Regions from separate parts of the Shewanella sp. 433 genome, predicted to be linked through region 2. Evidence: riboswitches for the same ligand, from Rfam matches in the RefSeq annotation. Region 2 holds a riboswitch; the other holds the start of a gene.
The links. A riboswitch is a leader RNA that binds a small molecule or an ion and turns the genes downstream of it on or off. The one in region 2 is predicted to bind lysine.
Positions count from the first base shown of each region.

Region 1 (7,535 bases), 1.9 Mb from region 2:
CTGTATTAGCTAAACTTGAAAACCGTCAGTTACGCCAACGAGTATGGCAAGCCTCATCAACTCGAGGGATGAGTGGTGAAAACGAAACCGCTTCACTTGTTGCTCGCCTCGCACAACTTCGCGCCGAACGCGCTGAGTTGCTAGGTTACAAGAGCTGGGCTGACTATCGCCTAGCACCGCAAATGGCTAAAAATCCCGAAGCGGTTTACCAAATGTTTGGCTCTATGGTGCCAGCTGTTGTCGCTAACACTCAAAAAGAAGCCGACGATATTCAGGCGATGATCAATAAAACCGGTGGCGATTTTACTCTAGCGCCATGGGATTGGGCCTTTTACGCCGAAAAGGTACGTCAAGAAAAGTTTAATCTTGATGAAAGCTCCATCAAGCCTTATTTCGAGTTCAATCGAGTATTGACTGACGGCGTATTTTTCACGCTTGAATCGCTTTACGGCGTCACCTTTAAGCCGCGCCCCGATCTTCCTGTGTATCATGAAGATGTAAAAGCCTATGAGATGTTTGATGCAGATGGGACTTCGATGGCTATTTTCTACGGCGATTACTTTGCCCGTGAAGGTAAGCGTGGCGGTGCATGGATGAGCTCATTTGTAGCGCAATCAAAACTGCTCAACAGTAAGCCGGTTGTCGTTAACGTGATGAACATCAAAAAGGCACCAGAGGGTGAAGCCACTTTTGTGAGCTACGATGAAGTGACCACTATGTTCCACGAATTGGGCCATGGTACTCACGGCATGTTCTCTAAGGTCACCTACCCTAGCCTTTCAGGCACTGCGGTCTCGCGTGATTTTGTCGAGTTCCCATCAACCTTCGAAGAAGATTGGGCTGCCCATCCAAAAGTGTTAGCTAACTATGCTAAACACTATGAGACAGGTGAAGTGATCCCTGATGAACTGCTGCAGAAATTACTTAAATCACGCAGCTTCAATCAAGGTTTCGATACGCTGGAGTATATGGCAGCCGCATTAGTAGATTTAGAGTGGCATTCACTACCTGCAGACGCACCATTACAAGATGTAGCGAGTTTCGAAGCTAAAGCGCTGGAAAAACATGGCATCAATATCGCTGCCGTTCCACCACGTTACAAATCCACTTATTTTGCTCATGCCTTCCCAGGTGGATATTCAGCTAGCTATTATGCCTACATGTGGAGTGAGATCTTAGCGGCAGATGCTTTTGCTTATGTACAGACCCAAGGTGGTCTAAATCGCGACATTGGCATGAAGTACCGCAAGACGATACGCGAAGTGGGCAACAGCGTGCCACCGATGGAAGCCTACAAAGCATTCCGAGGGCAAGCGCCTACAACAGAAGCGCTACTTAAGCGACGCGGTTTAAACTAAAGCAACTCATGCAACGCCCATAAAAATGCCGCTATGATTAGCGGCATTTTTTATCACTGATTTCGCCTTAGCGGCTCATGATTATATCGTTGGTTTAGCAGCTTGATAGCGAAGTACAACCACACTTATCACAAACAGCACACTACTGGCACCTAAGCCTGCAGCCAGCGATTCGGTAAAGCCGAGCACCACATAGCCACCTAAGCTTATCCCTGCCACAATAAGCGCGTAAGGTAGCTGAGTTAATACATGGTCAATGTGATGACAATTAGCGCCTGTTGACGACAAAATAGTGGTATCGGAGATCGGTGAGCAATGATCGCCAAATACCGCACCCGCTAATACTGCAGCCAGCATGGGAAGCATCATATTGGTGTGCGTGCCCATGGCCATATCGGCGGCAATCGGCAACATGATGCCGAACGTGCCCCAGCTAGTCCCCGTTGAAAACGCGGTCAATCCGGCCAGAATAAATAATACCGCAGGCAGTAACGCAAAGGGGATATTACCTGTGGCTAGGCTGGCCATATATTTACCCGTTTCCATCTGACCAATCACACCGGCAATGGTCCAAGCAAACAGTAAGATATAGATAGCAGGTAACATAGAACGTGCACCTGCTATCATCCCTTTAAGGATTAATGATTTATCTAAACCTTGACTGAGAACTAACAGCAATGTGGCCACTAGGCCAATGATCGCCCCAAAAAACAGTGATGAAGCCACATCGGTTTTTTCAAAGGCGCCAATTAAGGTAAATGGCAAGTTATCCGCGGCTAACGCGTCTGCTCCGCTGCTGACCATATAATAGATAGTGGCGCCAACGAGTACTGTGATGGGTAAAAATAGCCCTGATATTTTACCCGAATCGGCCTCAGGCAGATCGCTATTGGCTCCAGGTGGTAATCCTTTAGACTCATCATAAAGATGACCTTTTTGGGCGTTAAGCTCATGCTGACGCATCGGGCCAACATCGAGCCCCATAAAGGCGACACACAATAGGAGTAACAGCGCAAAGATAGCGTAGAAGTTCATCGGGATCATCTGAATGAACACGCTTAGATGCCCTGTATCAGCAAAACCATGTGCCGTTAAAATGCCGCCAATCAGCGCAATAATATATGCCCCCCAACTCGACACGGGTGAGATAACACAGATAGGCGCTGCGGTCGAATCCAGCAGGTAGGCCAATTTACTGCGTGAAATGTAATAGCGATCGGTTAACGGCCTTGCCACGCTGCCGACAACTAAGCTATTAAAATAATCGTCAATAAATACCACGCAACCTAAAAACATGGTCAATAGCTTAGCATCACGTTTATTGCGAATATGCTGACGTGCCCAATTGGCAAACGCCTTAGCAGCGCCGCTGACAGTGATCAATGCGGTGATCATCCCCAACAAGATAAGGAACCCAAGCAGATAGACATTCCAACTATTGAGGGCGCCATCGGCCCAAAATAACCCCGTCACCTGCTTAGCGAGATATTGTCCCGTGTCACCGAAGGAATAATCGGTGATAAGCACAGCCCCAAGTAGGATCCCCACCCCAAGCGAAAGTAATACTCGACGAGTAAAAATCGCCAGCAAAATAGCCACCACAGGGGGCAGCAAGGAAAGCGCCGAATCGGCGTAACTCAAAGTCGTCATTGTTTTATATTGTCTTCGTTAAATTACGAATGGAGGGCAACTGAACTGGTGGGATATAGCAAAAGATATTACACCTGTCCTATCAGTAGCGCTCCATAGTGATACCAGTTGTCGGTATACCTTCTTTTTATCATTCCGGATAAAAAGCACTATGGCAGTGCTGCCTCTATTCGATGACAGCCCCAGCAGTGAGCTTTGATGAACTCGACCACTTCGGCATTAAATCCTTTCCTATTCGCTGTACGGCATCACCCTAACGAATACTACTAATATTTAATGCACCTCTACGTCTCAGGACGCCTGACCAATTTCACTATCGGCAGGCGTGACGCACATAGAAACACAAGCGGCTTTAAGGATGCTACCTCAAAGCCGGCCAACGTGATCTATATCACACTAAGTTTTAAATGAACACCAAGATATTCACCAAGTGTTTACAACTTACTAAAGAAGCTCTACTAACTTAGGTACTGCATCAAACAGATCCGCTTCTAAACCATAATCGGCCACTTGGAAAATAGGCGCCTCTGGATCCTTGTTGATGGCCACAATCACCTTAGAGTCTTTCATCCCTGCCAAGTGTTGAATCGCGCCCGAAATACCAACAGCAATGTACAGATCTGGGGCAACAATCTTACCGGTTTGCCCAACTTGCAGATCGTTAGGCACATAGCCCGCATCTACTGCTGCACGAGATGCCCCTAAAGCCCCCCCCAGTTTATCGGCAAGTTGCTCTAACATTGCAAAATTCTCAGCACTGCCCATTGCACGACCGCCCGACACCACAACCGATGCCGCGCCTAAATCTGGGCGCTCTGATTCGGTCAATGTTTGTGAAACAAATTCAACATTACTGGTAAAAACACCACCAAGGGTCTGCTCGGCTGCCGCGCCATCATTACTCACAGCGTCAAATGCACTCACGCGCACCGTCATCACTTTGATGGCATCTACACTCTGCACGGTAGCCATGGCACTGCCTGCATAGATTGGCCGAACAAAGGTATCTTCACTGACAACTTCAACCACTTCAGACAGTTGCGACACATCAAGTAAGGCTGCTACGCGCGGTAAAACATCTTTACCTAAACTCGATGCTGAAGCCAAAATATGTTGATAATCGTTGGCGATAGAGACCACTAGTGCCCCTAAGTTCTCGGCGATACCGTGGGCATAAGCCGCATTGTCTGCCACTAATACACTGCGCACACCGCTCAATTGCTTAGCAGCCTCGACCACTGGTGCACAGTTTTCACCTGCGACTAATAAGTCTACATCGCGACCAATTTGTTGTGCACACGAAACCACTTTAGCCGTGTCTAGTTTTAAACTCGCGTTATCATGTTCTGCTATTACTAGAATCGCCATTAGATCACCTTCGCTTCATTTTTTAGCTTTTCAACCAGCTCCTCAACAGAAGCCACCATCACGCCCGCCTTACGCTGTGCAGGTGGAGTGACTTTTAGTACGGTTTGATGTGACTTTAGCTCAACACCAAGACTCTCGACCGTTATTGTCTCTAGTGGTTTACGTTTCGCTTTCATGATATTGGGTAATTTGGCGTAACGAGGCTCATTTAAACGTAGATCTGTCGTAATGATGGCTGGCAGTGGCATTTTCAGCGATTGTAGTCCGCCGTCAATTTCACGTGTCACCAAGACAGTTTCTCCCTCAACCTTCACCTCAGAAGCAAAAGTCGCTTGTGGCATGCCTGCCAATGCTGCCAGCATCTGACCTGTCTGATTGTTATCGCCATCAATAGATTGCTTGCCCAGTAAAATAAGCTGTGCTTGCTCTTGAGTCTGAATCGCATTGAGTAACTTGGCAATCGACAGCGGTTCAAGTGCTTCGTCGGTTTCCACATGCACACCACGATCAGCGCCTAACGCCATAGCGGTGCGCAATTGCTCTTGTGCAGCCTTAGGGCCTATGGTTGCCACGACGATTTCAGTGACAATACCCGCTTCTTTTAACCGAACCGCTTCTTCTACAGCAATTTCACAAAATGGGTTAATCGCCATTTTAAGATTTGCGGTATCGACATTGCTATTGTCAGCATTCACCCTGACTTTCACATTGGCATCGACGACGCGTTTAACTGGCACCAATACTTTCATAAGGCTTCCTTCTTACCATCTTTTTATGTTGAATAAAAAAGTGCATAGCAAAACTATCACAAACTTAAGCCACTTTACGTGCTGTTGACGTTAACGTCAACAAGAACGCAACGAGAAATCTACAAACAGAAAATGACAACAAAACACCAATATAAAAGTGATTACGTTCACTTTTTCATATCAATTTTAATGCAATTTGGCTCTGCATTAATAAAATTACAATATATAGCAAAATAATTATTTAATTCGTTTGATTAAGCGGATATTAGTTTCTATTATTATCAGTGATAAGCCTATTTACAATTATATTTAAGCAGGACACCAATAATATGAGCGAATTTCTAGATATATTGACACACGGCCGTCGTTTTAAAGCTGCGGTAAAAGAGTTATCTGTAGAAGATTTAAAAGATGTCGCTAGCAAACTAGAAAAGATTATTACCGAAAAAGAGAAGCAGGCAGAAGAAGAAAGCGCTGCGATGGCTGAGCGTAATGCCAAAATTGAAGAGATCCGTCTTCAGATGGAAGCCGTCGGTTTATCGGTTGATGATTTAGGCGCTGTTGCGGTTAAAACTGCTCCTAAAAAACGCGCACCACGTCCGCCTAAATATAAAATCGAAGTCGATGGTGAAACCATCACTTGGACTGGACAAGGCCGCACGCCAACCGTATTTAAAAACGAACTAGAAAAAGGCCGCAGCTTAGAAGAGTTTCTGATCTAGTAAGTTGCGATATCGCCAGAATAGATACCTATATTGACTCTGGCAATACATAACAAAGCCAACACTTGATGTGTTGGCTTTGTTGTAATCAGGGTCAACTTTAAGTGAAAGCTAATATTAATCTCTCCTCTATGATATCTAGACTAGATAGATTAACTCTACTTAGTATCTCCTGATTGACTCGTTAACGATTTAACTGGCCCATTTAGTCTTACATCTTATCGCCCTATCTCCATATCAATACCACTGCGACAAAAATGACTTTGAGTCGCGGTAATATAGTGTTCCCCACTTAACAAGAAAAGATAAGCAATTGATAAGTAGAGGTAAAACACTTAAGCGATGACGACTAAAGCTCCGTTAAACTTATGCTGCGTTCTACACAACTGAATATGCCGAATACAAATACAGCAAGAGCAAATTACATTGCTAACGGCATTGTGCAAGTTCAATTAACTGATAACTTCCACATTTAACTTAGGTTAAGGACAGACTACATATCCTTGTTATCGATACCGTAGTAAAGACGGTTTATCTTTAATATGAATAGCCTAAATTCATTATACTTTGATGACTGAAATACTGAACATAAGTCACTCTCTGCAAGTATTTCACAGCAAATAGCTATCCACTATAATGACCCGCGATAACGATCCCCAAATGCCGATTCATCAGTCCTTAGCCCCAACAACAACTCTCCATTGATGAAGTATCATCTAATTGCGAAAGTACAAGCGTTTTAATACACGCATAAAAATGAGGGGGATATCGTTAATTATGATTTGTAGTCATTATGGTTAGTATAGTTACTTGAGTGCCAGTGCATCGCGTCTAACACTCGCGACATGTCACTCAACAACAAGGTCGTATTGTTTACCAATATTCACCCCTAAACAAAGAGCTTTAAGCAGTAAATCAAACTTATTTTTCACCCCAGAGATACAGTGACTAGGTTATTGGTGATGCTCATAGCCATTAGTTTATTTCCTGCTTTCAAAGCCAATGACTCCCTATTTCATTCAACTCAATGATGATGGTTCAAGTATTGACTAAAACTGCAGCTGTTAATCTTGTTTACCCATGACTAAGACTACAAGGTAGCATCGTTCCTCGTAGGCCAAAACCGTTTACTCCTGCCAATATTAAACTATCACCAATAACCGTTTTAACGAATATTCAACCAGAGCCAACATCAAAGAAACATGTACACTTGGGAACGAAGAGCACTATTATAATGGTATTTATAGTCAACTCATTTATCCCGTTCATAAAAGACACCTGCGATGCTCGATGCTGAAAAAACGGATTATGGTGTTTACTGTCGCTACACAGTACGCTGGTGCATCATTAGGCATAAAACCTAACCACCCTAAGCACAGATTGACTCGTTAAGGATATTTACCACACTCATTTATGCCAGTGTATTTCCCTTATCGTTAAATAGATGGCAACAATCACCAACTACAACTTTATCAAGCGTCACTAAAGCGGTAGTATTTCCCTCTTAAACAGTACAGTGTGAATGGCGAATTTACACTGTACAGCCTCAACATAAACAGGCCTTTAGCATGAAAAAGATGACCCTTACCCTATTTGCTTTGCTCCTTGCTGGTTGCGCCAGTGAATACACTTTTAATAGCAATTTAGATGGCCAAGCCATTAACGACTATTTTAAAGTGGGAGAGGTT
Region 1 is NZ_CM181703.1:2,923,571-2,931,105, forward strand. It holds gene AC5YB1_RS12880 (M3 family metallopeptidase) at 1-1,358, shown strand, start outside; gene AC5YB1_RS12885 (Na+/H+ antiporter NhaC family protein) at 1,440-3,008, opposite strand; lysine riboswitch at 3,087-3,303, opposite strand; gene AC5YB1_RS12890 (electron transfer flavoprotein subunit alpha/FixB family protein) at 3,453-4,376, opposite strand; gene AC5YB1_RS12895 (electron transfer flavoprotein subunit beta/FixA family protein) at 4,376-5,125, opposite strand; gene AC5YB1_RS12900 (H-NS histone family protein) at 5,455-5,847, shown strand; gene rcsF (Rcs stress response system protein RcsF) at 7,416-7,535, shown strand, end outside.
Region 1: it holds a riboswitch for lysine, as region 2 does, so the genes downstream of both, AC5YB1_RS12885 (Na+/H+ antiporter NhaC family protein) here and lysC (lysine-sensitive aspartokinase 3) in region 2, are expected to answer to the same signal.

Region 2 (7,535 bases):
TACGCCAGATCACAGATACCGTTTTGCAGCAACGCAATATAACTCTTCAAGATACGGCAATAGCCCCTTTATTGACCCGTTCAAATACACCCACTTTATTGATAGCATCAGAGCAAGATTCGATAGCTCCAGCAAGTTACTTTAGCCATTTACAATCGCCAAACCTGCAGTTACATTTTTCCCAGAGGAGGACACATGCTGGTCTAGTGATGTTTAATAATCAAGAATTACAGCAGCTACAGGACTGGTTGCAAACCGTAGTTACGGAGTAACTTGGTCTGCAATATGACGCTAATCGCAAATATTGGGACAGGGTCAACCGTACTCATAATCCCTGTTTTTCGTCTATAAATACTAAGTTAGATTTCGCTGATCTAACCAAAAATGTGCTGCAGATATCGCAGGGCAGGCGATGGATAACCATGAAGTTTTAGCTTCAAATCAGCATATCCAAAAGCCACTCGGCCGGATTGAAATGATATCGAGCTGGATTCGAAGTCTAGCCCACAGCGGCATAAGTGTTCCGAGCACAAAAAAAGCCAGTCGTGAGACTGGCTTTTTCATTGAATAACATAAGCGTAGGCTTATGCGTCTTCTAAATTACCACAGAAGCGGTAACCTTCACCGTGGATTGTCGCGATGATTTCTGGCGTATCTGGTAAGCTCTCAAAGTGCTTACGGATACGACGAATCGTGACGTCAACCGTACGGTCATGTGGCTTAAGCTCACGGCCGGTCATCTTCATCAGTAAGTCTGCACGAGTCAGGATCTTACCTGGGTTTTCAACGAAGTGAAGCATCGCACGGAATTCACTGCGTGGAAGCTTGTATGACTCGCCCTGTGGGCTAACCAATGAACGGCTGTTAATTTCTAAGCTCCAGCCGTTGAAACGGTAATATTCTACCGCGCTCTTTTCTTCTGTTTCTACACCTGTGCTATTCACACGGGTTAACAAATTACGTGCACGAATTGTTAGCTCACGTGGGTTGAATGGCTTAGTGATATAATCATCTGCACCAATTTCAAGTCCCAAGATCTTGTCAACTTCGTTATCACGGCCCGTTAGGAAGATTAAGCCGATATTGTTTATTTCACGAAGTTCACGAGCCAACAAAAGACCATTCTTGCCAGGAAGATTAATATCCATAACGACGAGATTGATCTTGTTTTCTTGCATTGCTTTATGCATTTCTGCGCCGTCATTGGCTTCAGTTACCACATATCCTTCAGCCTCGAAAATACTTCTTAGCGTGTTCCGGGTAACGGCTTCATCTTCTACGATCAGAATGTGCGGATTTTGCATATTTATCTACCTAATATTTGTTTACATCTGTGCTAACCATAGGCGCGCTGTGCGGGTTGCGCCCTGACTTGTCGTGTTGAAAATTACCGAGTCACGTAGGTGCTTTCACTAAAACGACTGAAACCGCAACGCACTTCATGATTAGTAAAGTATGCGTATCTCTTTATTGAAAAAGATGCGCTAATTGTATCCACTACGATTAACAATAGTAGGAAATAGTTCCTTTAACTATTGAAATTTTCAAGTTTCAATATTAAAAGCGACAAAATCGCTCATATCTATAGGAAATTGACAACTTTTCATTACAGTGATTTAGACATGGCGTAACAAAAGTTGTTCATGCTTGACGAGTGGAAGTGAATCAACCGACGTATTGTACTCGTTTTAGTCATTTGTTAACAAATGAAATGTTAACAAATTTACGCTTAGATTTGATGTTAATCAATTTTTTATGGCTAATCTTTTGATTTTATGGTCATTAATTATAATTTAACAGAGATATAATCTGTTTGTTCTAGGCAGATAAGATGATTTAGCTATAATTATCGTACGCTAATTTAGGAATGCTCGGCGAATGAGTAGTATAGATGACCATTTTTGGCACAGTTATCAGCATACCCAATTTCTATTGACCCAAGGGTTTTCTCCGGCTTTATCCTTTGCCATTCTTACGGCGTACAACCCCAGGGGCGAACTGTTGTCAGCGCCTCAAAATCGTCTGTTAGTTAGATAGTCAATTACAGCGACATATCATCGAACTTAAGCGTCCTTATCGCGCCATCATCGGGGCCTCTTATGATCGCCGTCATATGGAAAAAAGCTGGGCTGTCCCGATAGAAAAGCCATTAGCGGTGGCATTGGGCACACAGTTTAACCAAAATGCGATCTATTTTGTCGAGGGCGACCAGTTACAATTGGTGCCTTGCCTGCTTAGTTATCCCGAGCTGACCATAGGCGCTTTTTCAGCACGGGTGCGTCTAGTCAATGAGTTACCCGATATTCAATCTTAATCTTGTTTTACTAAGGTGGTAGTGACCTTGAAATAATATTTACTCATATTGAATAAATATCGTTGACTTATTAGGCGGGTATTTGCTAATTTTCAACCATCTTACTGCGTCAATACGCTTGAGATACAGAAGAGGAGCGTTAACTAGGTAGTAAGCATGAAGAGGCCAAACTCTGACGATTGCTTATGATGGAGATTAACGCCGAGATAGACAAGTGTTTGGTTTCGTTTGTTTATCGGTCGATATGGCTGAATCCTGTCGATTGTCACCTGTTTTTTGGTGGAGAGCTTCTGGTGGTGATCGCTATTTCCCATCTTGGGGTGCGTAATCTTTGCACCAGGCTCTTCGAACGAAGTCAGTTCGGAGGTTTATCATGTTATCTATTCTTGTCGTGTCTTGTAACCGCTTCAATCTCGTTGAGGTGGGCTAATGTCGATTGTTGTCGCTAAATTCGGTGGTACATCCGTTGCTGATTATCCAGCAATGAGTCGTTGTGCCGACATCATTATTGCCAATCCTAATACACGTATTGTGGTCGTGAGTGCCTCAAGCGGCGTCACCAACCTATTGGTGGCGTTGACTCAAGCGCAACTCGATGATGAGCAGCGTCAACAACTGCTCAAGCAGATTGCCTCAATCCAATATCAAATCCTTGACCGACTCGGTCGTCCAGCTGAGGTTGCCGCTCACCTCGATAGCGTGCTCAGTCGTATTGATATGTTAAGTGAGTCACTGAGCCGTGAACGTTGCAAAGCGACCATGGACGAGTTGTTAGCGCAAGGAGAGCAATGTTCTGCGGCGCTATTTGCTGCTGTGCTGCGTGAAAAAGGTGAGGTGGCGTCAGCCTTTGATGTGCGCCAAGTGATGCGCACCGACAGTCATTTTGGCCGTGCCGAGCCTCAAATTGAGCAGGTTGAAGCCTTATGTGCGGCGCATTTAGCCCCGCTGCTGGCCGAGCAGCGTATTGTGACTCAAGGTTTTATTGGTGCCGATGCGCAGGGTGCCACTACGACCTTAGGGCGCGGCGGTAGCGATTACTCGGCGGCGTTATTGGCCGAGGCGCTTAGGGCATCAGCGGTCGAAATTTGGACCGATGTGGCCGGGATTTACACTACCGATCCGCGCTTGGCCCCCAATGCACAGCCCATCGCTGAAATTAGTTTTAATGAAGCTGCTGAAATGGCGACGTTTGGCGCTAAGGTGCTACATCCTGCGACCATTTTACCTGCGGTAAGGCAAAAAATTCAGGTGTTTGTGGGTTCGAGCAAAGCGCCTGAACGTGGCGGTACTTGGATACGTCATCAAGTGAGTGATGAGCCTATTTACCGCGCCGTGGCCGTGCGCCGCGATCAAACCTTACTGAATCTACACAGTTTGCAGATGCTGCATGCGCAAGGTTTCTTGGCGGAGACCTTTGCTACGCTAGCAAGGCACAAAATAAGTGTCGATTTGATCACAACATCGGAAGTTAACGTATCGCTGACCTTAGATAAAACGGGCTCAGATTCGGCTGGCAATCATTTGCTCAGCGAAGCGCTATTACAAGAACTGTCGCAGCATTGCCGGGTGCGTGTGGAAGATAATTTAGCCTTAGTGGCGATAGTGGGTAATAAAATTGCCTCTACACCAGGGGTGTGCCGCCGAGTGTTTGAGGTGCTAGAGCCACATAATGTGCGCATGATCTGCCAAGGGGCCAGCCCACACAACTTATGTGTATTGGTCGCCGAAAGTGAGGCGGCGCAGGTGGTACGTTCGCTACATGAAAATCTGTTTGAAGGCGAACGATGAAACCGAGCCGTAGCACGTTGAAAATTGGCGAATTGGCGACAGGGCAAGATCTCGAGTTGCCCATTTTTCAGTTTACGCCAGCCGTTATTCGTGGGCCGAGTGTCTATATTCAGGCGAATGTGCATGGCGCCGAGGTGCAGGGCAATGCAGTTATTTACCAGTTAATGCAGCAACTGGAAAACTGCGAGTTGCTTGGCAGTGTCACCTTGGTGCCACTCGCCAATCCTTTGGGGATTAACCAAAAAAGTGGTGAGTTTACCCTTGGGCGTTTTGACCCGATAACCGGGGTGAATTGGAATCGCGAATACTTACATCATCATATCGATATGGCCGCTTGGTATCGACAGCATGCCGAGTTAGACGATAGCGCCTTGGTGGCGGCTTATCGCGCCATGTTGATTGATAGCTGTCAGCAGCGTCTACAGCATGAGTGGGGCGTGACGACGGGGCATCGCCAAGCGGTCACTCTGCAACATTTAGGGCATCAAGCGGATATCGTGTTGGATCTGCACACTGGGCCCAAGGCCTGCAAACATCTGTATTGTCCCGAATATGATAGTGAGGCCGCGAGGCTATTTTCGATAGCCCACACGCTATTTATGCCTAATGAGTTTGGTGGGGCAATGGATGAATCAATATTTTATCCATGGTGGCAATTGTGTCAGTACCTAGCAGCGCAGGGGCGAGAATTAGCGGTACCTGTCTCTGCGTTTACCTTGGAGCTGGGCTCGCAAGAGCATATCGATCTTGCCGATGCACGCCTCGATGCCGACGGGATCATGGCGTATTTGAGTCATCGCGGTGTGGTTGCCGACCCCATTATGCCCGCTAAAATGGCGCGATATGGCTGTTATCTTCGTGACTATAAAAAATACCATTCCCCCATGGGTGGCATGGTGGAGTATACGGCCAAGTTAGGCGAGCCATTAGCCGCAGGTTCGCCTTTAGCGACTATTTTGCGGGTGGATCAGTATGGCAATAGCTCTGCATTAACCCCTTTATGCTTATCGCAAGCCTGCGTGCCGATTTTGCATTTTGCTTCGGCCTCGGTTTATCAAGGCACCGAGCTGTATAAAGTGATGACCCATGTATTTGAGCTGTAACGCATAGGTCTTAGGCTTTTGAATCATAGGAATTTGAGGTATAAAGCGTCATGGGTTTTAGGCGCTAGCGATGCCAGATGTTGGTACTAGGTATCGTGGGCATCGCTGCTACGTTGTTGGTAAGCCTTATGGCTTAACGGCGCGAATAATCGGGTTTTGTAGGCTAATTAAGGTTTCGGTGGATTGGATTTCATCAATAGATTGAATGCGGTTAATCAGCACATGCTGCAAACCATCGATAGACTGACACATCACTTTGACAAAAATACTGTAGTTGCCTGTGGTGTAATAGGCTTCGGTCACCTCTTCTAACGCATTAAGCTTAGCGATGGCGGCAGGGTAGTCACCGGCGCTCTTTAGGTTAATGCCGATAAAACAGCACACATCGTAGCCGAGCGCCTTAGGGTTGACGGTGATCTGTGCGCCAGTGATGATGCCCGCTTGCTTCATCTTCTCTACTCGCACATGAATGGTGCCAGCACTGACACCAAATCGCTTAGCAAGCTCGGCAAAAGGGGTGCGAGCCTCTTGCATTAATGCCGACAGAATTTGATTATCTAATTGATCACGTTGAAATGAACTATCCACTAGTCAATACCGCTCTATGATTAATATTGTTTGCTAATCTACGATATTTTTTGCGTAACGGCTAACTTTTTAGCTCAATTAATGCCAATTTCAATAGTTAACAACAGCCTAGTTAGGGTGCCATGAGTCACTATTGCTGTTCGCTAGGCGTTGCAAAAGGGATGTCAGTGCTAAAGGTCATCGGCTCACCGCTGTAAGGGTGGTTAATGGTTAGCGATTGGGCATGCAGCAGTAATCTGGGAGCGAGTCGTTTGGCTAATGCATCGGCATAAAAATTGTCGCCAAGAATGGGGTGTCCCAAGGCCATCATATGTACTCGCAATTGGTGAGAGCGGCCAGTAATAGGAGTGAGCTTAACCAAGGTTGAGCGTTTCGCGCGGCTTATCACTTCGAAATGGGTGGTCGAGGGCTTACCTAATCGGTGATCGACTTTCTGCTTGGGGCGATTTGGCCAATCGCAGATCAGTGGCAGTTCAACGGTGCCGCTTTGGGCTTTAACATGGCCTGCGACGCGCGCGTAGTAGATTTTATGAGTTTCTCTGTCCCTAAATTGGCGTTTCAATTCACGCTCGGCGCTGCGGCGCAGGGCAACGACGATAATGCCAGAGGTCGCCATATCGAGTCGATGTACTATCTGGGCGTTAGGGTGTTGGCTGAGTACGCGGGCAAAGATGCTGTCATGATAGGCGGGATCGCGCCCCGGGACTGAGAGCAGCCCAGAGGGTTTATTGATCACGATGATGTCTTTATCTTGATGCACCACATCTAGCCAAGGTGTGGTGGGCGGAGCGTACACAAAATCTTTCATAGTCGGTTCGGTATTTTTAAGCGGCAGTCAAGATACCGTTTAGCGTCATGGCTCGCAAGCAAAACTCACCAGCAGCGGTACAAATTGGACGTTGCTTAAAGGCTATGACCATTAACATGCATGATGGCAAAGGTCCAAACCACAAAAGCCAGCGACAGATGAATAAAGGCGTACAGGGCTTGATCGAGTCGCTCCATCCCTTTGGCCTGCCAAAGCAGTTGAGCATGCAGCAGGATATTGAGCGGAAACAGCATAAACAGTGGGTAGAAGCCCACTGGGCTAGCGTCTCCCAGTAATGCCCTAGACAATAACGACCAAACAACCATAAGCATGGTGATGAGCGGCGGCGCCGCTAGGCGGTATTGCTGGGGATAGGGAAACATGTAACGTCCTTATGCTATGTTGATGAGGCTAAGCGCGTTTTCGCCCGATAAATTGGGCTTTATAGATGGGCTCATCCTCACAGCCTACATTACCTTCAAAATAGTGCAATATCTCAAACTTATTGAATTGAGTGAGTAGCTCATTGGTTTGCAGTAAAAAAGCCGGATTTTTAGGCCGACCTACCTTGGCTTGCTCTGTGGTAAAGGTCTCGTAAATTAACAGTCCCTCTGGTTTAATACTGTGTTTTATTTGTTCAAACAGCGGTCTGTGTAGGTAGTTAAACACCAGTACCAGATCAAACTCGCCTTCAGGTAAAGCGGGCGCCGAGCCATCTTCAAGATCATATGCTAAGGCGTGGCAGTGTGGAGGCAGCTTGGGTAAGCTGCTGATATCCTTGTCGATGAAGGTGACATTTGCCCCTTGCTGCGCGAACCATAACCCATTACGGCCACTACCGCAGGCCAGATCTAATACCTGCAGCTGTGCAGGCTGAGCTAAGTTTGGTAAATAGTGGCTGATTAAGGGCGCTACCTTAGCCTTTAATTTCTTT
Region 2 is NZ_CM181703.1:1,029,082-1,036,616, forward strand. It holds gene AC5YB1_RS04665 (alpha/beta hydrolase) at 1-272, shown strand, start outside; gene arcA (two-component system response regulator ArcA) at 585-1,304, opposite strand; gene AC5YB1_RS04675 (DUF3293 domain-containing protein) at 2,087-2,314, shown strand; lysine riboswitch at 2,436-2,612, shown strand; gene lysC (lysine-sensitive aspartokinase 3) at 2,744-4,102, shown strand; gene AC5YB1_RS04685 (succinylglutamate desuccinylase/aspartoacylase family protein) at 4,099-5,205, shown strand; gene asnC (transcriptional regulator AsnC) at 5,332-5,793, opposite strand; gene rluA (bifunctional tRNA pseudouridine(32) synthase/23S rRNA pseudouridine(746) synthase RluA) at 5,924-6,601, opposite strand; gene AC5YB1_RS04700 (hypothetical protein) at 6,697-6,984, opposite strand; gene AC5YB1_RS04705 (class I SAM-dependent methyltransferase) at 7,013-7,535, opposite strand, start outside; gene AC5YB1_RS04710 (hypothetical protein) at 7,518-7,535, opposite strand, start outside.